DNA from 3 places in the Kitasatospora cystarginea genome. Region 1 is predicted to be linked to each of the others. Evidence: riboswitches for the same ligand, from Rfam matches in the RefSeq annotation. Region 1 holds a riboswitch; each other region holds the start of a gene.

Region 1 (7,638 bases):
CTCGGCCGCGGTGACCTTGGGCGGGGCCCGGATCGCCTTCTCCACCGACTCCTTCGTGGTCCGCCCGCTGTTCTTCCCCGGCGGCAGCATCGGGGACCTGGCGGTCAACGGGACGGTCAACGACCTTGCCATGAGCGGGGCCAAGGCGGCTTATCTGTCTTGCGGGTTCATCCTGGAGGAGGGCGTGGAGACGGCGGTGGTCGCCCGGGTGGCGCAGGCACTCGGGGCGGCGGCCCGCGCGGCCGGGGTCGAGGTTGTGACCGGTGACACCAAGGTGGTGGAGGCCGGGCACGGCGACGGCGTCTACCTCAACACCGCCGGGATCGGGCAGATCCCGGCCGGGGTCGACATCCGGCCACAACGAGCGGTACCGGGCGACGTGGTGATCGTCAGCGGCGACCTCGGGGTGCACGGGATCGCGGTGATGAGCGTGCGCGAGGGCTTGGAGTTCGACGTGGAGATCGAGAGCGACTGCGCCGCGCTCGGCGGGCTGGTCGAGACGATGCTCGCGGTCACGCCCGAGCTGCACGTGCTGCGCGATCCCACCCGGGGCGGGCTCGGGGCGGCGCTCAACGAGATCGCCGCGGCGGCCGGCGTGGGAGTGGTGATCCAGGAGCGCGCGATTCCGGTGCCGGCGCCGGTGGCGAGCGCCTGTGCCCTCCTCGGCCTCGACCCGCTGTATGTCGCCAATGAGGGCAAGCTGGTGGCGTTCGTGCCGCGTGAGCACGCGGATGCGGTGCTGGACGCGATGCTGGCGCACCCGCTGGGTGCGCGGGCCGCCGTCATCGGCGAGTGCGTGGCCGATCACCCCGGGATGGTGGTGTCCCGCACCGGCCTGGGCGGCACCAGAGTGGTGGACCTGCCCGTGGGGGAGCAACTGCCGCGGATCTGCTGAGGGTTGCCGCGCGGTTGCTCGCTCGCCGAGCAGCCGCGCGGGTGTCCGTTCACCGGCACAGGGTGCGCTCGGCCGTCGTGGCGATCCGCTCGGCGACGCGGTCGACCGGGAGGGAGCGGCCGGTGTACAGCAGGTCGAAGCTGTCGAAGCCGGTCAGCATCCAGAGCAGGTCCGCAGCCTCCTCAGTGGTGACGTCGGGGCGCAGCTGGCCCTGGTCCGCCAGCCGCATCGCGCGGTAGTAGGCCCCCGCCGCCCGCCCCTGCTCGATGCGCTGGACGGCGCCGCCGACCGCGTCCGCGCTGAGCATCGCCATCGAGTACAGCGCGCGCAGCACGTCCCGGTGGGCGGCGTACATCGTCATCACGCCGTGGATTCCACCGCGCAGGCCCTCGCGGGCGTTCGGGTGGGCCGTCGCCTCCAGCATCCGGGAGAACCCGCCGCGCTCCAGGAGGTCTTCGGCGAAAGCGGCGAACAGGCCTCCGCGCGAGCCGAACACCAGGTAGACGGTCGAGCGGGAGACACGGGCGAGTCGGGCGACCTTGTCCAGAGCGACCGGCTCGGCCGGGGCCTCGCGGAGGCAGGTGTACACCGCGTCGAGGATGCGGCGCCGGGTCTCCTCCGAGGCTTCGGCTCTCAGGCGTTGGTCGTATTTACGAGTAGCCATGGGCGCTGATCCTACAATCCCTTGACAGTCAGTCCGATGAAAGACAGGCTGTCCAGTGAAAATCGGGGGAGGGGCGCGATGCGGCCAAGCGCACTGCGGCGCATGGTGGTTGAGCGGGAGTCCGAGCTGCCCTCGGCCGTGGTTCACGGCCGGCGCCGGGCCCTCCCCTGCCCGTCGAGAGCCCTCGGGGTTTTCCGGGTTCCCTATGTCCGAAAATCGGACACTCAGATCACTCGTTTGACGTAACGTCGGATCTGAACTTCCATGCAAACGCAAGGAGTCATCCCATGCGCGTCCTGTTCACCGCTCCGGCTGCGGCCGGGCACATCTTCCCGATGGTTCCGACCGCGCAGGCCCTGCGCTCGGCCGGGCACCAGGTCCTGTTCGCCGGCTCGGCCCCGCTGGAGACGCTGTGCAACACCGGACTGCCGGTGGTCGAGATCGGCGACGGCACCGGCATCGGCGAGGCCTTCCAGCGGATCACCAAGGACGAGCCGAGGTACGTCGCCAAGGACCGCACCCAGGAGGAGATACTCGAACTCGCCGCCCTCGGCTTCGCCGAGCACGGCCGGGTCGCCATCGACGGACTGCTGCGGGTCGCCACCGAGTGGCGCCCGGACATCATGGTCATGGAGCCCTTCGCATCCGCCGCCCCACTGGTCGCGGCCAAGCTGGGCATACCGACCCTGGTCCACAACTTCGGCGTGATGCCCGGCCTTCCGATGCTCGACCGGCTCGCCGAGATCCTCTCCGCCGAGTACCAGGCCCACTCGGTGGCCGGTCCCGGCGAGCGCACCGTGATCGACGTGGTACCGGCCTCGCTCGGCGGTGACGGCGGCGGCTGGCGGGTCCGCTACGTCCCCTTCAACGGCGGCGGTGTCGTTCCCTCCGATCTCGTCGGCCGCAGTGAGCGGCGCCGGATCGCGGTCACCCTGGGCACGGTGCTCACCGAGTACGCCGGTGTCAACCCGATCGCCTGGCTCACCGAGCAGGCCGCCGAGGTCGACGCGGACTTCCTGCTCGCCGTCGGCAGCGCCGACCTGAGCCCGCTGGGCACCCTGCCCGACAACATCCGTCCGCTCCCGTGGACGCCGCTGGCCGAGCTCCTCGACGTCAGCGACGCCGTGATCCACCACGGCGGTTCCGGGACCATGCTCACCGCCGCCGTCGCCGGCGTGCCGCAGCTGATCCTGCCGCAGGGCGCCGACCACTTCATCAACGTGGACGCCGCCGTGGCCAAGGGGTACGGGCTGCGTTCGGACAGCGACTCGGTGGACGCCACGCTGCTCACCCGGCTGCTCGACGACAAGACCCTGCGCGACGCGGCTGCCGCCCTGCAGGACGAGATCGACGAACTGCCGTCGCCGGCAGCCCTGGTCGGCGACTTCGAGCGGCTGTACCGCGAGACCCGCTGAGCACCGCCCGATCCGTCACGTCCGCCGAGGGGCGCGGGAACCAGCATGACCGCACATCTCCGAGGTGCGTGGTCGCCCACGCTGGTCCGCGCGCCGCTCAGCGGTGTTCCTGCACCCGACAGTGGGCTCGGCGAACTCCTCGATCAGCGGCGAGGCACGCGTCCCGCACCAGGCGAGGCGGACCTGGTGCGGGGCGACACCGGTGATCGGGAGGTGCACGATCTCGGGGCGCGGGCGGGCGGGCGCGGTCGAACGGCGGCCCCGGTACAGCAGCGGCACACCCAACTCCGCTCCCCGCTCTGAGTGTCCATGCGGAGCCGGCCCCGGGCTCGTGGGCAGCAGCAGAGCCGGAGTCCAGTGGAAGGCTGAACGAATGTCGTGATTTTTGTGTGATGCACCGGATGCGGGCTTGTTATCCAGGTGATGATCCCTCTAATCTCCCTGCAGTTCGCCGTTGCGGACTCCCGGACGCAGTACGCCGAGTCCTGCCCATTCGCGCTCCGGGACATCGAGCACACCCTGGGCAGGAGCGGGGGAACCAGGTCAGTCGCCGTCCCCCACGGCTTGGGGTGAAGCCGCGTACCCACGCGGCCGGGCCACCTCCCGGTCCGAACCCGACAGCTCACCTCGTAGGCGTACGGAGAGGAATGTTCCGTGGTCTTTTCCGGCTCTGGCCGCCACCGCCGTCCCACCCAGGCCGACCGCGCCATCGCCGCCGCCGGCGTGGCGAGCGTGGGTCTGGCGCTCCCGCTGCTCACCGCTTCCGGGGCACACGCCGCGCCCGTCAAGACCTGGGACGCCGTGGCCCAGTGCGAAACCGGCGGCAACTGGAGCGCTGACGACGGCCAGGGCCACTACGGCGGCCTCGGTCTGACGCAGCGCGCCTGGGTCTCGCACGGTGGCGACAAGTACGCCGCCGAGCCCGACCACGCCACCAGGAGCCAGCAGATAGCCGTGGCCGAGCGGGTCCTCGAAGACTCCGGCACCGGCCTCTGGCCCAACTGCGCCGCGCAGGCCGGTCTGACCGATCAGGGCGGCAAGGGCGGCCGGCACGATGACGGTGACAAGGGCCGTCAGAACGATGACGGCGACAAGGCCGGTACCGCGCCCGGTTCGCAGGCTTCGGCCACGCCCACGCCGGCCCCCGCGCCTGACGCCCCGGCGGCCGCCCCCACTCCGAGCGTGCCTTCCGCCGACACCACTCCGCCCGGCACCCCAGCTCCGACCTTCCCCGGCCGCGCGGGCTACGACCCGGCCGCCGGCGTGTACTGGTACCAGGACAACGGCGTCTGGCACTGGACCGTCCAGCACGACATCTACATCAAGCACATGGACAGCGCGGCGGCCACCGCCCAGCCGAGCGCCGGCACCGACACCACCTCGCCGAGCCCGGCGGCTCCGGGCACCTCGCAGCCGGCGCAGCCGGGCGTCCCGACGACGGGGGCCACCCCCTCGATGCCGGCGACCGGCACCCCCGCCCCCGGCTCCGCGACCGGTACCCCGCAGCTTCCGGGCACACCCACCGCGGGTTCCGGCGCCGCCGCCGCGCCCGTGACGCCGGCCTCCCCCGCCGCGCCCGCCCAGCCGTCGGCCCCCTCGACTGCGAACACCCCGGCCGCCCCGCAGACCTACACCGTCGAGCGTGGCGACACCCTCTCCGCTATCGCCGAGTCGCACAAGCTCACCGGATGGCAGCACCTCTACGAGGAGAACAAGGCGCTCATCGGCGCCAACCCCGATCTGATCCTCCCCGGCCAGTCGCTGCACCTGCAGCAGCACTGACCCCCCGGAGCGCCCCGCACCGGAGTTGACGGCTCAGGACGTCGGCTCCACTGCGGGGCGCTCCGGTCGTCCGGGTCGGCGGGCTGCCCGAAGGAGGCACCCGATCCGGCCGATGAGGTCACTCTCCAACTCATCGCCGGTGGACGGACTCGCCGTCCTCGGGATAGCGCCGAGCGCTGGTGGCACCCTGTGCTGATGACGCCCGTGGCCGTCCGGCGCGGCCGTCTCACCGGCCGAGCCGCCACCAGGGCACCGCTCGCCTGCAGCCACCACTCCCCGCACGGGAGTTGCTCGTCCCGGCGGCCCCCGGCCTGCGGAGGCTCGGCCCCGCTCAGTCCCACCAGAACATCCAGTGGCGGCGGCTCCATGCGCCCTACTCCGCGTACTCGCGTATCGCTCCGTGCCCCTGCCGGATGTTGTCCGGGCAGAAGGCGAAGTGCTCGGCGGCGACGGCGAGCGCGTCCTCGATCATGCGCGGCGGTGCGGCGACGGAGACGATTCCCTGGTCGAAGCGGAGGGCGATCAGCCGTGTGCCGAAGCGATCCTCCAGAAATCGGCATTCCGCTACCAAGGCAGACCACGCTCCAGCCTCGAATGGTCACTTAACGTGATAGCTTGATCACGCTTGGGCTGGGCGATGGCCGGGCTTCGGGCCGGCCTACTGCTGGGCTGACGGTAAGTCAGGTCTGTGGCGCCGATGTAGGACCGATGGGCGGCACACCGCCCCTGCCGGCAATCCAGATCGGCAACCGGTCGTGAAGTGGGAAGCCCGACCCGCGGGGGTTGGAGCCGTCCGGCTTCAGCCGGAGGAGGATGTCAAGGGAGTGGATACGAGCATGGGACAGCTGGATGAGAAGGTAGCGCTGGTGACCGGTGGCTCGACCGGGATCGGTCTGGCCATCGCCCGGCGGTTCGCTGCCGAAGGCGCCACCGTCTACCTCACCGGACGGCGCAAGGCCACCCTGGACGCGGCCGTGCAGGTCGTCGGCGAACGGGGCATCGGCATCCAGAGTGATGTGTCGAATCTGGACGATCTCGACCGGCTCTTCGCAACGATCGAGGAGCGAAGGGGACGGCTGGACGTCGTCGTCGCCAATGCGGGATTCGCTGAGATCGCCCGACTGGGGGAGATCACCGAAGAGCACTACGACAAGACGTTCGACATCAACGTCAAGGGGGCGATCTTCACCGTCCAGAAGGCACTGCCCCTGATGCCGGACGGCGCCTCGGTGATCGTGCTCTCCTCCACCAACGCCTCGATGGGCATCGAGGGGATGACCACCTACGGCGCCACCAAAGCCGCCAACCGCAACTTCGCGCGCACCTGGGCCGCCGAGCTCGCCGGCCGCGGCATCCGGGTCAACGCCCTCAGTCCCGGCCCGATCGAGACCCCCGGCATCCGCGGCCTCTCGGCGCAGGGTGACCGGCAACTGGCGGACTCCCTCGCGGCCATGCTTCCGCTCGGTCGGATCGGACGTCCCGAGGAAGTCGCCGCTGCAGCCGTCTTCCTTGCCTCGGACCAGAGTTCCTTCACCACCGGAGCAGAGCTCTTCGTCGACGGCGGCCTCAACCAGGTCTGATCGCCGTCGAGTTGTGGGCAGGTGCGGTCCATGACGAGCGCTACGCCCTGATCGCTCGGCTCTGAACCGCCGCCTCCGCGCGGCCGCCTGACGCAGGAGGCCATCCTGGTTGGCCTTGCCGCCCGGCGTCCGTGCCGCGACGGGTGGAGGGTTCAGAACAACTGGAGGGCTCAGGACGGTTGGAGGGCTCAGGTCTCGAAGCCGATGTGCACGTGGTCGTGGTGGGTGGCGTCACTGAAGAACTGGTTCGGCGTCGATCCACCGGAGAGTTGGCGGGGGCCACCCACGTTGTACGAGCCGGCGGCCGCGGCCGCGCGCATGAAACCGTCCACCAGGGCGTGCGGGGTGGCCGGGTCCACCACGGCATGGCCGTCGATCTGCCAGACGTCGAAGGCCCGGCCGCGGGGGTGGTCGCTCGGGCGGTCGGTACCGAAGACGTTGAGCGGATGGCCGGATCTGACCACGCTCACCGCCAAGGTGTGCGCGGCTGCCAGGGTCAGCATGGCGGTCAGCACGCTCTCATGGACGGATCCGCTGCGGATGTCGGCCACCGCCGCCGGGGGCAGGATGATCCGACGGTTCGCCAGTACCTGTACGGCGGCCGGCGAGAGGGCGGATGCCGGTAGTCCCGGGGCTGCCGGGTGCAGGGCGGTGACGGTCCAACGGGGCGTCGCGGCGCTCAGGCGTACGTCCACCGTGGTGCCGCCGGGCACGACCGGGCCGGCTGCCGTCTGGGTCCACTGCTCGCAGACCACCAGCACGCTGGCCGAGTCGGCGAGGATGCCGCCGTACTGGGCGACGATCACCTGGAGGGCGGCGCGGTCCACGCTCCCGAGCAGTGGGCCGGCCTGGTCGGCGAGGGCGGGGTCGAGGCCGAGCGGCGCGATCCGGCTGCCGGCCCGAACGGTTCCCTGTCCGCCGTCCGGCCAGGTTCCGAGCGCCTCGACGAGTTGGACGGCGCGCAGTTTGACGTCCGGCTGGATCTCGCCGGCGCCCGGTGTCCACGGCGAGGTCTGCGGGAGCGCAGGCGGTGCGGAAGGGGACGCACCGGCCGGGCCGGTGGGAGCGGTGGCCGGGCCGGCGGCCGGGGCCGAGGTAGTGGCGGAGGAACCGGTCGACTTCGTGGGGTGCTCGCCGCAGCCGCCGGCCAGTGCGACCGTGCCGAGCGCGCCGGCCAGGATGCTGCGACGGGAGGGCCGCAAGGGCGCGGGACAACTCGGTCTCCCGGACTGGTCTGGTGTCATCCCGTCACTATGGCGAGCCGGTCGGCCAGCCGGTGGTCAGCTCGCCGTGGTCCGGTGG
Region 2 (7,638 bases), on a different contig from region 1:
AGGACGACTACCCGCCGTTCTGCCTGCGCGCCGCCGAGCGCACCGCCGCCGACCCCGAGGCGCTGGGCATCGTGATCGGCGGCTCGGGCAACGGCGAGGCGATCGCCGCCAACAAGGTGAAGGGCGTGCGGGCCGCGCTCGCCTGGAGCGAGCAGACCGCCTCGCTCGGCCGTGAGCACAACAACGCCAACGTGATCAGCATCGGCGGCCGGATGCACACCCTGGAGGAGTCGACCCGCTTCGTCGAGGTCTTCCTCAACACCCCGTACAGCGGCGAGCCGCGCCACACCCGCCGGATCGCCATGCTGAGCGAGTACGAGACCACCGGCGAGCTCCCCCCGATCCCGGCCCACCACCCGCAGGGCTGATCCCCTTCCCGGCGCGGGCTGCCGTACGGGTGCTCAGAACCCGTGCGGCAGCCAGGGCGCGACCTGGGAGGCGAACGCCCGGGAGGCCTCCTCCACCGCACCCTCGCGCAGCTCGGTGACCCGCCCGGCCGCGCCGAGTGCCGCCAGCCTCAGCCCGCCGAGGTACGCGGAGCCCAGCTCGCGCACCGACAGCGCCAGATCGGCCGGCTCCGCGGTCGGTACGCAGCTCGCCGCCTTGCCGGGCCCGTCGGCCTGGAGCTTCCAGCGCCCGGTGTTCCACGGGCAGAACTCGTCCGTGACGTCCAGTACCAGCTCGACCGGCGTCGCGTACTCACGCAGCCGGAGCGCCTCGCCGACCTCCACCAGTCGGACGTAGAGCGTGTCCTCCAGTACGGGGTGCAGCCGGCGGGTGTCCGAGACCAGATGCAGCAGCGGGTCGTCCACCGGGCGGTTGCCGGCCGTGACCCGGTCGGTCAGGTCGATCTCCAGCAGATACGACCAGAGCCTGGCGTACACCTGCGGTGTCAGCGCCTCGATGTCGCGCACCAGCACCGTCCCGGCCGCCGGCTGGCTGACCGGCTCGGGCCTGACCTGGTACCGGGCGTAGCCGAGCAGCCGGCCGCTTCGCGCGTCCTCGGCCAGCACCGCCTGGAGTGGCGAGGCGTTGCCGCGCGTCGCGGGCGGGTCAAGCAGCGGCAGACGGTCCCAGTTCGGGCGGCGCTCCAGCATTCCCGGGCGCAGCGGTACGAGGGAGGCGTACAGCTCCTCGCAGGCCGGGCTGCTGAGCACCGGGTCGGCCAGCCGCAGCCGGACGCCGTCCGCCGGCAGCGGGGGAAGGGTCACCCGGTGGCTCTCGATCTCCAGGGCGAGGTGCAGGGTGCCGAGGCCGTAGCCGAAGCGGCCGTAGATGGCCGGTTCGGAGGCGGTGAGTACGGCCAGGGCCTCGCCACGGGCGCGGATCTCGTCCAGCTGGCGGCGCATCATCGCGGTCAGCAGGCCGCGCCGGCGGTGCGTCGGCAGCACCGCGACCAGGGTCACCCCGGCGACCGGTACCACCGCGCCGCCCGGTACGGCCATCCGGAAGCTGTACGCGCTCGAGGCGGCTACCGGGGTCGTCCCCTCCCAGACGCCCTGCGAGCGGCCGGTCTCGGTGAGGTCCCGCCAGAGCTGCCGGGCCTCGACCGGCTCCTCGCTGCCACCGAATGCGACCTCCGCCGCCCGGTACCAGGCGTCCCACTCCGCAGGAGTCAGGGTGCGGACTTCCGGTGCGTTATATGGGGAATGAGTGGAATCAGTGGCAAGGTCCGGAGTCATACCTCCCACAGCTATCATCCGTTTTGATCGGGCGCGACCGATTTCGCGCCATATCCTCAACTGCCGTGCAATGGCCGGAAGATGGGCGCTCTGACCGGCGACCGAAAGGTGCCGGGGAAGGCCCGGCACAACCCGCCCGACACGGCACGCCCATCGACGCCGCCCCGCACCGGTGGATAAGGTCGGAGCCCATGGCTGGCAGCACGCCGGGCGCACCGCCCCAGACGACTGCGAAGGGGCCCACCGCGACGGCGGCCGCGGACCCCTGGACGGCCCGGCTGCGCACCAGGCTGTACCGGGCCCGCCGAACGCTGCGCCGAACCGGGGTGGACTACTTCCGCGGTGACGCCTCCGATTGGCTCGCCTTCGCCGCCTTCCTGGCGGCGATCCCGCTGCTGGTGCTGCTCAACGTCTGGTTCCCCGCCTGGGTACCGCCCACCGCCCTGGTCCTGCCGATCCTGGCCGGCGCCCTGTTACTGCGGCCGGGCACCCTGGTGCTGCTGTATGCGGCCGCCGCCCTGGGCCTGTCCACCGAGTCCGTGATCCACACCGGCGAGCGGGTGGCCAGTGAGCACCCCGAGAGCTATGTCTTCGGCGTCACCCCGGGTGCCGCCCTGGTGGTCGGCGCGGTCGGGGTGGCCGGACTGCTGCTGGCGCAGTTCCGCAGCCGGGTCGGCGTGCCCTGGCGCGGCGGCGGCACCATGCTGTTCGACCTGCGTGAACGGCTGCGGGTGCAGAGCCAGGTCCCGAAACTGCCCGAGGGCTGGTACGCGGACATGGCGCTGCGGCCGGCCGGCGGCCAGTCCTTCTCGGGCGACTTCGTGGTGGCCGCCAGGACCGGACCGGGGCGGCGGATGCTGGAGTGCGTCCTGGCGGACGTCTCCGGGAAGGGCATGGACGCCGGCTCGCGCGCCCTGCTGCTGTCCGGCGCCTTCGGCGGCCTGCTCGGCTCGCTGCCCGCCCACGAGTTCCTGCCGGCCGCCAACGGCTACCTGCTGCGGCAGGACTGGGAGGAGGGCTTCGCCACCGCCGTCCACCTGGTGCTGGACCTGGACACCGGCGAGTACGAACTGCTGTCGGCGGGGCATCTGCCCGGGATGCAGCGGTTGTCGGGGGCCGGCCGCTGGGAGGTCAAGGAGGCGGCCGAGGGCCCGCTGCTGGGGATCTACGATGGTGCCAAGTTCGAGGGCGTGCGGGGCCGGCTGAACCGGGGTGATCTGCTGATGCTCTGCACCGACGGCATGGTCGAGGTGCCGGGGCGCGATCTCTCCGCGGGCATGGACCGGTTGATGGGGGAGGCCGATCGGCTGGTCGCCGGGGCGCTGCTGCAGAGTGGCAGCCGGGGCGCGGCGGTCCGGCTGATCGAGACGGTGGCCAAGGACGTCAACGACGACCGGGCGGTACTGCTGCTGTGGCGCGGATGAGGCGCCGGGCCGGCCGGGCGGAGCCCGTCGGCGACGGTTGATTCGACCATCGGACAGGTGTGTCAAGTCCGGCGGCCGATCTTCGGCCAATCCTGACGGGGCGTCCGCACGGTGCCGTCGGACAGGCCGCGGCGCTCGGTCACCGCTGACCGGGCCGGTGGACGAGCCCCTGCCGACAGCTCGTCAGCGACCTTGGGCTATCGTCTCGGTCGGCGGAAATTCGTCTCACATGCCAGGAACTTCCAGCCGGGCTTCCGGCTACGCCTTTACGCAGTCGGCACGAACGACCACACTGAGTCGGTGGGTGGGACTGGTCGGTACCGGTAGTCGGGGGATGGGGGGCGTTGCATGCGGCTCTCGGTCGGCGCCGCACGGCCTGTGCCCCGCCAGACAGGCCGGGCTCCGGCGTCGCCACAGGGTTTCCGGGTGAAACCCCGCAACGAAGTAAGGAAGTGAGTCCGGGTGGTGCTCTCCGTCTCCGCACTGGTGCTGTTCGGTGCCCTCGTCTTCATCTTCATCCGCAACAAGCAGCTGAAGACCAGTCACGCCATCATCTCGGCCCTGTTCGGCTTCATGCTCAGTGCGTCCACGGCGGCGGAGCCGATCAAGAACTTCCTCACCTCGGTGGCCAACAGCTTGAAGTCCTTCTCCGGCTGACCTACCGTCGGGCGGACCGTAGCACGTGCCTGACCCGGGCCAGCAGGCCGGGCCGGGCCACCGGCAGCGCGACCGGCACCGGTGCCGGGGCGGGGCGTACGGGTTCGGGGTGCAGGCCGCCCTCGGGGACCAGCAGGATGAACAGGCGGGCCCAGCAGAAGCGTTCACCGCGCGGCCAGTCCAGCGCGTGCAGTGCGGCCGAGGCGGCCTCCGAGACCTCGCCGTTCACCCGGACCTCGGCGATGTCGTCGCCGGACCGCCCGCCGAGGAAGAGCTTCACTCCGGTCAGCCGCCCGGCGGTGAGCTCGGGCCGGAGCGCCTCGGCGATGGCGGTCAGCGGCTGGTGGTCGGCCAGCCAGTCGGCCAGGCGCTCGTTGCCGAAGCCGAAGACGGCCGCCGGGCCCTGGATGGCGTGCCAGTCGGCCAGTTCGGCGGGCTGGTAGTGGTCGCCGTGCTCGCCCCGGTGCTCCAGCAGCTCCACCACGGTGGAGGCGGTGGTGGTGGCCCACATCTTCACGGCGTTGTCGAGCTTCTCCTCCTCGGTCTTGCCGAGTCCCGCCGCGCAGTCCCAGACCACGGGGGCGTCCGCACGCCCGAGGTCGAGGACGAAGCCGAGGTCCACATGGCCGCTGCCGCCGTCGCCGGGGTGCTCGCGGACGGCCACCGCCGTGGTCCCCGGGCCGCGGACCACCTCGTCGTCCACCGTGAACTCCACGCCGAACTGCGCCATTTCGCGGACCACGCTGCGCTGGATGACGGCCATACGGTCCTGCGGGCGCACGGGCTGGCTCCTAGCTCGAATAGATGATCGTTAAGGCGGATGCGAGCGAGGGTATCGGCCTCGGGCCCCGGCGGGAAACGGACCGTCAGTTACGCCGCGTGCGGATGGGGTGACGCAGCTCACCGGAGATTCCTCCGTTCATGCCGGAGGGTACTCGGTTCGCCGCAGAGCGTGCGATTCATAACGTTCTGTACGGATTCGTCCCGCCGGCCGTGACCGTCCTGACTGCGCAGGGCAGTCCGCCCCGGCCGGAGAGTGACTTCGAGTCCGCGCGTCTTTATGTGTTTCTTATGCCCGGATGGGACGAGCTTGCTCCGTGTACGTCGGATCGGCTTTTCTTCAGCCAGCCCGGTCACCGTCCGGGTCGGTCCGCCGGGTGGAACGCCGAGTCCTGCCGCCGCCCGGAGGCCGCACTTCACGCAGTGCACGGCAGGAGCGGGGGAACCACAGGCAGGTCGCCGCGCCCGAAGATCCGGGCCGGCTAGGGGTGAAGCCGCTTCCAGGCGGCCGGGCTGCTCCCGGTCCGAACCCGACAGCTCACCCCGCAGGCGTCGGAGAGGACTCCCCCCATGTCCGCGCAGGACGCCCGCTGTTCCCGGCTGCCCCGATTCGCCCGCCGCGCGCTCGTCGTCGCCGCGGCCGGCACCGCCGTGGCGCTGCCCGCCACCACGGTCGCCGCCCAGGCGGCCCCGGCCTACACCGCCCCGGTGGCCAACCCCCGCCTCGGCACCCCGTACCACGCGGCCGGGTCCGCGTGGGCCAGCGGCTACCACACCGGCGTGGACTTCCTGGTCTCCACCGGCACCCCGGTGAAGGCGGTCACCAGCGGCACCGTGGTCACCACCGGCTGGGGCGGCTCGTACGGAAACCAGGTCGTCATCAGGCACACCGACGGCCGGTACTCCGAGTACGCCCACCTCTCGGTGATCACCGTCCGGGTCGGCCAGTCCGTGGGCGCCGGCCAGCAGATCGGCCGCTCCGGCGCCACCGGCAACGTCACCGGTCCGCACCTGCACTTCGAGGTCCGCACCGGCCCGGCCTACGGCTCCGACATCAACCCGGTGGGCTACCTGGTCAGCCACGGCGTCCGGCTCTGACGCGCCTTCGGTCCGCTCCCTCCCCGGCCCTGGCCGGGGACCGGACCGGTCGTCGCAGGGACATCGCGGCGGCATCCCGAAAACGACTTCGGCCCCGGGCTGACGGTGGAACCGTCGGCCCGGGGCCGAAGTGTCTGGAGCGGGTGACGAGAATCGAACTCGCGTGACCAGTTTGGAAGACTGGGGCTCTACCATTGAGCTACACCCGCATACCGCATGTGAGCATGCGGCGCCCCCGGAGACTTGTCGGTCACGAGGACGGGGTCAGCCTACCTGGTTCGGTCGGTTGCTTGCACACTGCTTCCGGTTCCGGGCATGTCCGGCGGGCTCTCGATATAGCAGCGAGCGCGGCCCGACCGACGTGTACGCTTCCTCTCGGCACCACGGGGTGTGGCGCAGTTTGGTAGCGCGTCCGCTTTGGGAGCGGAAGGTCGTCGGTTCGAATCCGGTCACCCCGACAGTGCGGCAGGGTCTCGTCAGCGGACGGGGCCCTGTTGGCTTTTCCGACGGCCACTCAGTCGAAGCCGCCGTCGTCGACTTCGAGTTGACGGCATGTCGGGCCCGGGGCCGTCTTGCGCGCCGCCGAATCGTGCGCCGCCGAGGCGGCGCCCGATCGGGCGGCGGCGCGCTGATCGCGGGCGGGCCTGGCGTCCGCCTTTCGTGGTACCGGTAGGATGGGCCGCTGGCCGGTAGTCCCTGTGCATACGCCCAGGTCGACCGCCTGAGGGCGAGGAGTCACGCTCACCGTCCACCATGTACGGGAGATGCAGCCCCAACCGCCCATCGCCCGTCTCGCCCGCGCCGGATGAGCCGGACGGGCGGAGACAACCTGACCGCAAGCCCTTAGGAGACCCAACCGTGAAGAGCGCCGTCGAGACTCTGAACCCGACCCGGGTTCGACTCACCGTCGAGGTGCCCTTCGAGGAGCTCAAGCCCAGCCTCGACGCGGCGTACAAGAAGATCAACCAGCAGGTCACGGTTCCGGGCTTCCGTAAGGGCAAGATCCCGGCCCGCGTCATCGACCAGCGCTTCGGCCGCGCCGCCGTGCTGGAGGAGGCTGTCAACGACGCCCTGCCGCGCTTCTACACGCAGGCCGTCGACGAGGGCAAGATCGAGGTCCTCGGCCAGCCCGAGATCACCGACATCGAGGGTGTCGAGCGGATCGCCGACGGCGGCGATCTGAAGTTCACCGCCGAGGTCGACATCCGCCCGGAGATCACCCTGCCGGACTTCTCCACCATCGAGGTCGAGGTCGACCCGATCGTGGTCGAGGACGCCGACGTCGAGAAGTCCCTGGAGCAGCTGCGCGAGCGCTTCTCCTCGGTCAAGGACGTCGAGCGCGCCGCCGCCGAGGGCGACGTCGTGATCGTCGACCTGGAGGCCAAGGTCGACGGTGAGGTTCCGGAGGACGGCACCGCCTCGGACGTCAGCTACGAGATCGGCTCCGGCCGCCTGCTGGACGGCATCGACGAGGCCGTCGTGGGCCTGTCCGCCGGTGAGTCCAAGACCTTCGCCACCGAGCTCAAGGGCGGCACCCAGGCCGGCAAGAGCTCCGACGTCACCGTCACCGTGAAGACCGTTCAGGAGAAGGAGCTCCCGGCGCTGGACGACGAGTTCGCCCAGCTGGCCAGCGAGTTCGACACCCTGGACGAGCTGAAGGAGGACTCCCGCAAGCGCCTGGAGCGCATGCGCGAGTTCGACCAGGCCACCCAGGCCCAGGAGCGCGTCCTGGACGAGCTGCTGAAGCTGGTCGAGATGGAGTACCCGGCCAAGCTCCTCAAGGACGAGGTCGAGACCCGCCGCCACAACCTGGAGCACCACCAGCTGGAGCCCATGGGTCTGAACCTGGACACCTACCTCGCCACCCAGGGCAAGACCATGGAGGAGTTCCTGGCGGAGACCGAGGAGCAGGCGAAGAAGGGCATCAAGACCCAGTTCGTGCTCGACGCGATCGTGGCGAAGGAGGAGCTCGGCGTCAACCAGGAGGAGCTCACCGA
Region 3 (7,638 bases), on a different contig from region 1:
AGCATTCCTCGGGTGGTCTCGGACGGCACCGAGGTGTACTGCGTGTGGACTAGCCACCGGGCGAAGTCGGGGAGGTCCGTACCGGTGGCGGGCCGGGTGGGGGCAGGCAATAGGCTTGGGCCGCCGTACCGCACCAGCCACCGCAGCCGACCCGGGCGACAGCCGAGGGAGCTCACGAGAGATGAGGACCGCGCCGATGAGCATCGCCGCCCCCACTGCCGAGACCCGCTGGCGCTGCACCCTCTGCGGCAACCTGACCCGCTTCGACGTGACCCGCTCGGCGAAGGTCGTCGAGTACCTGCACTTCGACCTGGCGGGCGAGTCCAAGGTGGAGGAGACCGAGGTGCTGGCCGAGACCATTGAGTCGGTGCGCTGCCGCTGGTGCAACGCCGTGGACCAGGTCGAGCTGGTGGCCCGTCCCGGTGCCGAGGAGCAGCAGGACATCTGACGTCCGACGGCCCCGTCCCGGCATCGATCGCCCTGCGCGCGGCCCGGGCGGGGCCGCTGTCCCATGGGCCGGGTCCTGCCGCCCCCGGTGTGTGACGGGGTCCCGGGAGGGGCACGGTACACGGGACAATTGCAGAGAGCAGTGGGTTTGAGGGCAGCGGCAAGGGGCCGTAGGGGACCCGCAGAGCAGGATCGGAGCCGAGGACGTGGTGGACACAGCGAGGGGGCCGGCCGAGCCGCAGGGGCGTGGGCCCGCTGTGGACCAGGCCGGCGCCGTCCCGGTGGCCGGTGCCGCTCCCGGTCCCGAGACCGAGACGGCGGCGGTCGAGGTACCGGCGGTCGAGACCGAGCCCGCCGAGGCCGAGCAGACCGAGCCCGCCGAGACCGCCGAGACCGCCGAGACCGAGCAGACCGAGCCCGCCGAGACCGAGCAGCTGGACCGGCCGTTGCCCGAGGGGGTGCGTCGCCGGGTGGTCGGGATCGCCGCCGACGCACTGGGCGGACTGTCGCAGGCCGATGTGCCCGGCTCGCTGCGCCAGTACGCGAAGTTCACCGCGGCCCGGCGGGCCAAGTACGCGGGCACGGCACTGGCCGCCGCCCTGGAGTCCGAGCCGCTGTTCCGGCTCCGGATAGCGGACCGGCTTCGGCTGGGCCAGCCCGATCTGGTCAAGGCGCTGGAGGCCGGGAGCGTGCCCGGCGCCGCCGACCCGATGGATGTCGCCGCCGCCGCGTATCTGCTGCGGCCGGCGGGCTGGGTGAGGCTGGTGGCCGAAGCCGGGGAGCAGGTGGAGCGGGCGGGCGCCGAGGGGGCCGCGGCGGAGGCCGCCCGGTTCGTGGAGAAGCTCCAGGAGGAGCTGGCCGAGGTACGGGCCCAGGGGCGGGCCGATCTGGACCGCCAGCGGGCCGACGCGGAGGGCGTCCGCAGGGAGGCGGAGTCGCTGCGCAAGCGGGTGCGCAGCCTGGAGAGCGACACCCGGCGGGCGCAGGCCGAGACACGCAAGATGCAGCTGGAGCTGGATGCGGCCCGGGCCGCCGCCGCCGCCGAGCGCAGTGCGGCGGAGGGTGAGGCACGGCGGCTGCGGCACCGGATCGCCGAGCTGGAGACGGCGGTTGAGGCCGGTCGCCGCTCGGCCAGGGAGGGGCGCAGCGTCGAGGACATGCGGTTGCGGCTGCTGCTGGACACCGTGCTGCACTCGGCGCAGGGTCTGCAGCGCGAGCTGGCGCTGCCGGTCTCGCAGATCCGTCCGGCCGATCTGGTGGACGCGGTGGTGCCCGGCTCGGCCTCGCCCAACGACGTGGCCCGGCGCGGGCTGGCGGAGGACGACCCGGCGCTGCTGGACCAGTTGCTGGCGATCCCTCAGGTGCACCTGGTGGTGGACGGCTACAACGTCACCAAGACCGGCTACCCGACGCTGCCGCTGGAGCAGCAGCGGATCCGGCTGCTCGGCGGGCTGGCGATGTTGGCGCAGCGGACCCAGGCGGAGGTCACCTGTGTGTTCGACGGGCAGGACCTCGACGTGCCGGTGATGATGGCGCCTCCGCGCGGCGTCCGGGTGCGGTTCAGCCGGACCGGGGAGACGGCGGACGAGCTGATCCGGCGTCTGGTCCGGGCCGAGCCGAAGGGGCGTCCGGTGGTGGTGGTCTCCGCCGACAAGGAGATCGCCGACGGGGTGCGGAACGCGGGGGCGCGCCCGGTGTCGTCCGTGTTGCTGCTGAACCGGCTGTCCCGGTCCTGACCAGGAAGTCTGCCCTTCCGGTGGCCCTGTAGGGTCCGGCGTTCACGACAGTCCGGACATTCCCGGCAATATGTGACGGTCCGGTGAATTCCGTGCGGGGGCTGGGGGTTGGCACCGGCGAGGGAGTGGCGCGAATCCGTCATCTTCACTAGGGTCTGGCGTCAAACCTATTTTCCGGAATTCCGCCCGAACGGACGGAGCCAGCAGGAAGAAGGAGCTAGTCCCTTGGCCAGCCACCGCCGTCCCAAGCAGCCGAGCCGCGCACGGGTGTCCGTGCTGACCGCTGCGGCGGCGACCGCGGTCGCCCTGTCGGCCAACGCGAGTGCCCACGCGGCGCCCGCCCAGCCGAGCAAGGACGAGGTCAAGGTTCAGATCGACCAGCTGAACACCGAGCAGGAGCAGGCGGCCGAGAAGTACGACGGCGCCCAGGAGCGGGCCGACCAGCTGCGCAAGCAGGCCGACCAGCTCCAGGACCAGGTCGCCCGCGGCCAGGAGCAGCTGACGCAGCTGCAGACCAGCCTGTCGGCGGTGGCCGGCGACCAGTACCGCTCGGGCGGCATCGACCCGTCCGTGACCCTGATGCTCTCGTCCAACCCGGACGGCTACCTGGAGCAGGCGTCCAGCGCCCAGCAGATCAACCAGACCGAGGCCGACATCCTGAAGGCGCTGAAGGCGCAGCAGGCCCGGCTGGACCAGCAGAAGCAGGAGGCGGCCGCCGTCCTCGCCGAGCTGGACCGCAACACCCAGGAGCTGAACGACGCCAAGGCCCAGGTGCAGCAGAAGCTGCAGGAGGCCAAGAGCCTGCTGAACTCGCTCACCGCGCAGGAGCGGGCCGCCGTCGAGGCGGCCGACCGCGCCTCGCGCGGCGACGCCCGGGCCGACCTCGGCGACCTGCCGAGCGCGGGCGGCTACGCCGGTGTCGCGGTGTCCGCGGCGCTGAGCATGCGCGGGCATGACTACCAGTGGGGCTCGGCGGGGCCGAGCACCTTCGACTGCTCGGGTCTGATGCAGTGGTCGTACGCACGGGCGGGTGTCTCGCTGCCGCGTACCTCGGAGGAGCAGATGGGGGTCGGTGCCCGGGTGCCCTCGCTGGCCCAGGCGCAGCCGGGTGACCTGGTCATCTACGAAGGCGGGGGCCATGTCGGGATGTACATCGGCAACGGCATGGTGGTGCACGCCCCGCACACCGGTGACGTGGTGCGGACGATGAAGGCGGACGCGATGGCGATCGTCACCATCCGCCGGGTCTGACGCCACCGCGAGTCCGGCTTCCCGGCCCGCCGAATTCGTCCTGCGACGCAGGGCGCTTCGGCGGGCCGTTTTCGTGAAAGGCTGTCAGCCGTCGGTATCCGAGCTGTCACGCACGGTCGGTTCACAAATGAACTTGGCATTGACTCAGAATTTTTTCTGACAAGGATTTGAACGGATCACGGTTTCGTTACTAGGGTCAGGACCTGAACCACCGCACAGTCGATCACCCAGCCAGGGTGGCGGCGGTGGTTACCGCCGAGTCCGAGAGGCAGTAGGGGCAGTTCAACTGCCCACGGGGAAGCCCCTGTTGGGGTTGCTGCGGATCGGAGCCGGGGAACCACGTTCCTCGGGGTGAATCGGCGCCAGGCCGGCCGGCCGTCGGGGACGCGGGCCGGTGAGGCGTCGTAGGGCATGTCTTCCAGCCCGAACCCGTCAGCTCACCCGGTAGGCGGACGTAGGAAGAAGGAGTCCGCCTTCGTGGCGTCCCATCGTCGCCCCAAGCCCGCAAGCCGTGTCCGCGTGTCGATCATGACGGCGACAGCCGCGACCGCGGTGGCCATCTCCTCCCAGGTCGGTGCGCACGCCGACCCGAAGCCGACCCTGGATGAAGTCAAGACCCAGGTCGATCAGCTCAACGACCAGGCCGAGGTCGCCAGCGAGAAGTACGACGCGGCCAACGAGAAGCAGCAGGAACTGCAGAAGCAGGTCAACGACCTGCAGGACCAGGTGGCGCGCCAGCAGCAGCAGGTGAGCACCGTTCAGGGCGAGCTCGGCGCCGTCGCCGCCGAGCAGTACCGCAACGGCGGTATATCCCCGACCGTGCAGCTGATGCTCTCCAGCAGCCCGGACTCCTTCCTCAGCCAGGCCGACTCGCTCAACCAGCTCGGCGCCTCCCAGGCCGACGCGCTGAAGCTGCTCAAGGCCGACCAGGAGAAGCTGGACCAGCAGAAGGCCGAGGCCCAGCAGAAACTGGGCGAGCTGGACGCCACCACCCAGGACCTCAAGGCCCAGAAGGACGACGTCCAGGCGAAGCTGGCGAAGGCCCGGGAGCTGCTCGACTCGCTGACCCAGCAGCAGCGCGAGCAGCTGGCTCAGGCCCAGGCCGCCGCGGACGCCGCCGCCCGCGCCTCCCGTGACCAGAACCGCACCGACCTCGGCGGCAGCGGTGGCGGTGGCACCAGCACCGGCGGTGGCGGTGGCGGTGGCGGCACGGTCCACGTGCCGGCGTCGGGCTCGTACGCCGCCCGCGCGCTCGCCTATGCCGAGAGCCAGATCGGCAAGCCCTACCAGTGGGGTGCCGAGGGTCCGAGCTCCTTCGACTGCTCGGGTCTGATGGAGTGGTCCTACGCGCAGGCTGGCGTCTCGATCCCGCGCACCTCGCAGGAGCAGGCGTCGGCCGGCACCAACATCGGCACCGACATCTCCAGGGCCCAGCCCGGTGACCTGGTCATCTTCTACAACGACATGCACCACGTCGGCATGTACGCGGGCGACGGCCAGGTCGTCCACGCCCCGCGTACCGGCGAGAACGTCAAGTACATGCCGGCCACCGTTCTGCCGATCGCGGCCATCATCCGCGTCTGACCTCTTCGCGGTTCCGTCCGCAGGCCCGGCCCCGTCTCCGAGGGGCCGGGCCTGCGGCGTTCCCGGACTCGTCGAGCTAATGTCCGATTAGTGGTCAAATATTCGGTGTTGCAAGGGTTTGGACTAGATCCTCCGGACTCGCTAACGTCTGCCCCCGGACGTTAGCCGAGGACGAATGGAGCAGCCGCCCCGATGTCGATGCACCGCCGTTCCCCCCTGCAGGGCACGCAGCGGCTGGCCCGCGCCCTGGCGCTCACGGCAGCGGCCACCACTGCACTCGGCATGACGCTCGGCGGGCCGGCCCAGGCGGCCCCGGGCGCACCGGGGGAGCCGCCGTCCAAGCAGGAGGTCAGGGCTCAGGTCGACCAGCTGTACGAGGAGGCCGACCGGGCGGCGGAGCGGTTCAACGCCGCCCAGGAGTACCAGAAGCGTCTGCAGAGCGAGGCCGACGGCCTGCAGGGCCAGGTCGCCGCCGCGCAGGACGAGCTGAACCGGCTTCGCGGCGATCTCAATGCGGTGGCCGCCGCCCAGTACCGGGCCGGCGGCATCGACCCGGCCGTCGCACTGATGCTGGACACCGATCCCGCCGGGTACCTCGCCCGGGCCCGCAGCCTCAACCAGGCCGCCGAGCGGCAGAGCGCCACCGTCCGGCAGGTGATCGACCGGCAGCTCAGGCTCGACCAGCGCCGTGCCGAGACCAGCGCCAAGCTCGCCGAGCTGGAGGAGGCCCGCCGTACCCTGGCGGAGAGCAAGCAGCAGATCCAGCAGCGGCTCGACCAGGCCCAGCGGCTGCTCAACACCCTCGGAGCGGCGGAGCGGGCCGGGATGGCCCTGGAGGACGCCAAGGAGGCGGAGCAGCGCGCCACCCGCGGCACCGACCGGCTCGACCTCGGCGACCTGCCCGCCCCCTCCGACCGTGCCGCCGCCGCGCTGGCCGCCGCCACCTCCCGGATCGGCTCGCCCTACGTGTACGGATCGGCGGGCCCGTATGCCTTCGACTGCTCGGGTCTGATGTACTGGAGCTGGCGGCAGGCCGGAGTGACCCTGCCGCGCACCTCGCAGGCGCAGATGTACGCGGGGCGGCGAGTGAGCCTGAGCGAGGCACGACCGGGAGACCTGGTGATCTTTTTCAGGGACATGCACCACGTCGGCATGTACGCCGGCGGCGGGGTGGTCGTGCACGCGCCCCACCCGGGGGCCAGGGTCCGCTACGAGAGCGTGAACGCGATGCCGGTGGCCGGGGTGGTGCGGGTCTGAACACGGACCACGAACCGCTGGTCACCGACCTGCCCCGGCCGACCGGGGCAGGTCGGCCCTTGCTGTCCCGGCGCGGCGCGCTGCTGCTGGCGGCCGGTGGCCTCGTACAGCTGTCCGGGGCCGGGGCGCGCTCGTCGGCCGGTACCGCCGAGGGGGTCGCTGCCGCGGGCCCGCCCGTCCGGCCGCGGATCGAGGCCCTGCTGTCCCGGCGGGCCAAGGCGCTGCTCGGTTCGGACCCGGCCGGGCTGCTCGCGGACGTGGCCCCGGAGGCCAGGGATGTGCAGCAGGAGGTGCTGACCCGCTGCCGCGACCTCCCGTTCGCCGACCTCTTCTACCGGATGACCGACTTCACCGAGCCCCGGGACGCCGACCGGATCACCGTGGCGGCCGATCTCGGCTACCGGCTGCGCGGTGTGGACGACCACCCGGCGCTGCTGGGCCGCACCCTGGAGCTCGTCCGCGGTGACGGCGGCTGGCTGCTGGCCAAGGACGAGCCGACCGGGGCCGCCGCGCTCTGGGACCTGGGCACCGTCCGGGTGGCGCACGGCAGCCACTGCCTGGTGCTGGGCCTGCTGGGGAGCGCCGACCTGGCCAGGACCGCCGAGGTCGTGGACCAGGCGGTACCGGCGGTCGAGGAGGTCTGGGGCGACGGCTGGGCGGGGCGGCTGCTGGTGGAGACCCCGCAGAGCGAGGAGCAGTTCGCCCAGCTGCTGGGCGTCTCCGCCTCCGACTACCAGGGCATAGCCGCCGTCACCACCGCGGCCGCCGGTGCCCCGCACGGCACCGCCGCCGACCGGATACTGCTCAACCCGGACGCCTACGCCGGGCTCAGCGACCTGGGGCGCAGGGTCGTCACCACCCACGAGGCCACCCATGTCGCGACCCGGGCCGACACCAGGCCCTGGACTCCGCTCTGGCTCTCCGAGGGCGTGGCCGACTACACGGGCTACCGCGGCAGGGGCCGCACCGCCCGGCAGATCGCCCCGGAGCTCGCGGGCGACGTGTCGGCCGGCCGGCTGCCGACCGCGCTGCCCCTGGACAAGGACTTCGTCGCCGGCTCGGCCGGTATAGCCCAGGCCTACGAACTGGCCTGGCTGGCCTGCAACCTCATCGCCACGCAGTGGAGCGAGAAGCACCTGGTCTCGCTCTACCGGGCGGTAGGCGCGGCCGACCCGGCGAGGTCGCAGGGGCTCGACGGGCTGTTCCGCGCCCAACTGGGCGTCAGTCTCGACGAGTTCACCCGCCAGTGGATCGGCGACGTGCGCCGGCTGCCGACCCGGCCGTAGCCGGGCCGCGGCCGGGAGCGCTCAGGCACGCGGCGGCGCGTCCACCACCCGCCGGAACCCGTAGCGAGAGCGGCCCT

The links. A riboswitch is a leader RNA that binds a small molecule or an ion and turns the genes downstream of it on or off. The one in region 1 is predicted to bind cyclic di-AMP.
Region 2: another riboswitch for cyclic di-AMP. It lies ahead of ABD369_RS23205 (M23 family metallopeptidase); the one in region 1 lies ahead of ABD369_RS19225 (transglycosylase family protein).
Region 3: another riboswitch for cyclic di-AMP. It lies ahead of ABD369_RS00530 (C40 family peptidase); the one in region 1 lies ahead of ABD369_RS19225 (transglycosylase family protein).

What each region holds. Positions count from the first base shown of each region.
Region 1 covers NZ_BAAATR010000016.1:106,844-114,481, reverse strand. Annotated here, with positions in the region: gene hypE (hydrogenase expression/formation protein HypE) at 1-895, shown strand, start outside; gene ABD369_RS19235 (TetR/AcrR family transcriptional regulator) at 945-1,559, opposite strand; gene ABD369_RS19230 (nucleotide disphospho-sugar-binding domain-containing protein) at 1,847-2,974, shown strand; cyclic di-AMP (ydaO/yuaA leader) riboswitch at 3,480-3,624, shown strand; gene ABD369_RS19225 (transglycosylase family protein) at 3,629-4,756, shown strand; gene ABD369_RS19220 (DUF4253 domain-containing protein) at 5,130-5,327, opposite strand; gene ABD369_RS19215 (SDR family NAD(P)-dependent oxidoreductase) at 5,593-6,336, shown strand; gene ABD369_RS19210 (diacylglycerol kinase catalytic domain-containing protein) at 6,525-7,538, opposite strand.
Region 2 covers NZ_BAAATR010000022.1:37,744-45,381, forward strand. Annotated here, with positions in the region: gene ABD369_RS23180 (ribose-5-phosphate isomerase) at 1-368, shown strand, start outside; gene ABD369_RS23185 (GNAT family N-acetyltransferase) at 402-1,682, opposite strand; gene ABD369_RS23190 (SpoIIE family protein phosphatase) at 1,874-3,106, shown strand; gene ABD369_RS23195 (hypothetical protein) at 3,569-3,763, shown strand; gene ABD369_RS23200 (DUF6348 family protein) at 3,765-4,544, opposite strand; cyclic di-AMP (ydaO/yuaA leader) riboswitch at 4,953-5,108, shown strand; partial or broken gene ABD369_RS23205 (M23 family metallopeptidase) at 5,213-5,641, shown strand; tRNA gene ABD369_RS23210 (tRNA-Gly) at 5,777-5,850, opposite strand; tRNA gene ABD369_RS23215 (tRNA-Pro) at 6,026-6,099, shown strand; gene tig (trigger factor) at 6,500-7,638, shown strand, end outside.
Region 3 covers NZ_BAAATR010000001.1:115,544-123,181, reverse strand. Annotated here, with positions in the region: gene ABD369_RS00545 (hypothetical protein) at 197-448, shown strand; gene ABD369_RS00540 (NYN domain-containing protein) at 882-2,183, shown strand; gene ABD369_RS00535 (C40 family peptidase) at 2,409-3,434, shown strand; cyclic di-AMP (ydaO/yuaA leader) riboswitch at 3,739-3,901, shown strand; gene ABD369_RS00530 (C40 family peptidase) at 3,963-5,018, shown strand; gene ABD369_RS00525 (C40 family peptidase) at 5,211-6,275, shown strand; gene ABD369_RS00520 (hypothetical protein) at 6,335-7,561, shown strand; gene ABD369_RS00515 (glycosyltransferase 87 family protein) at 7,637-7,638, opposite strand, start outside.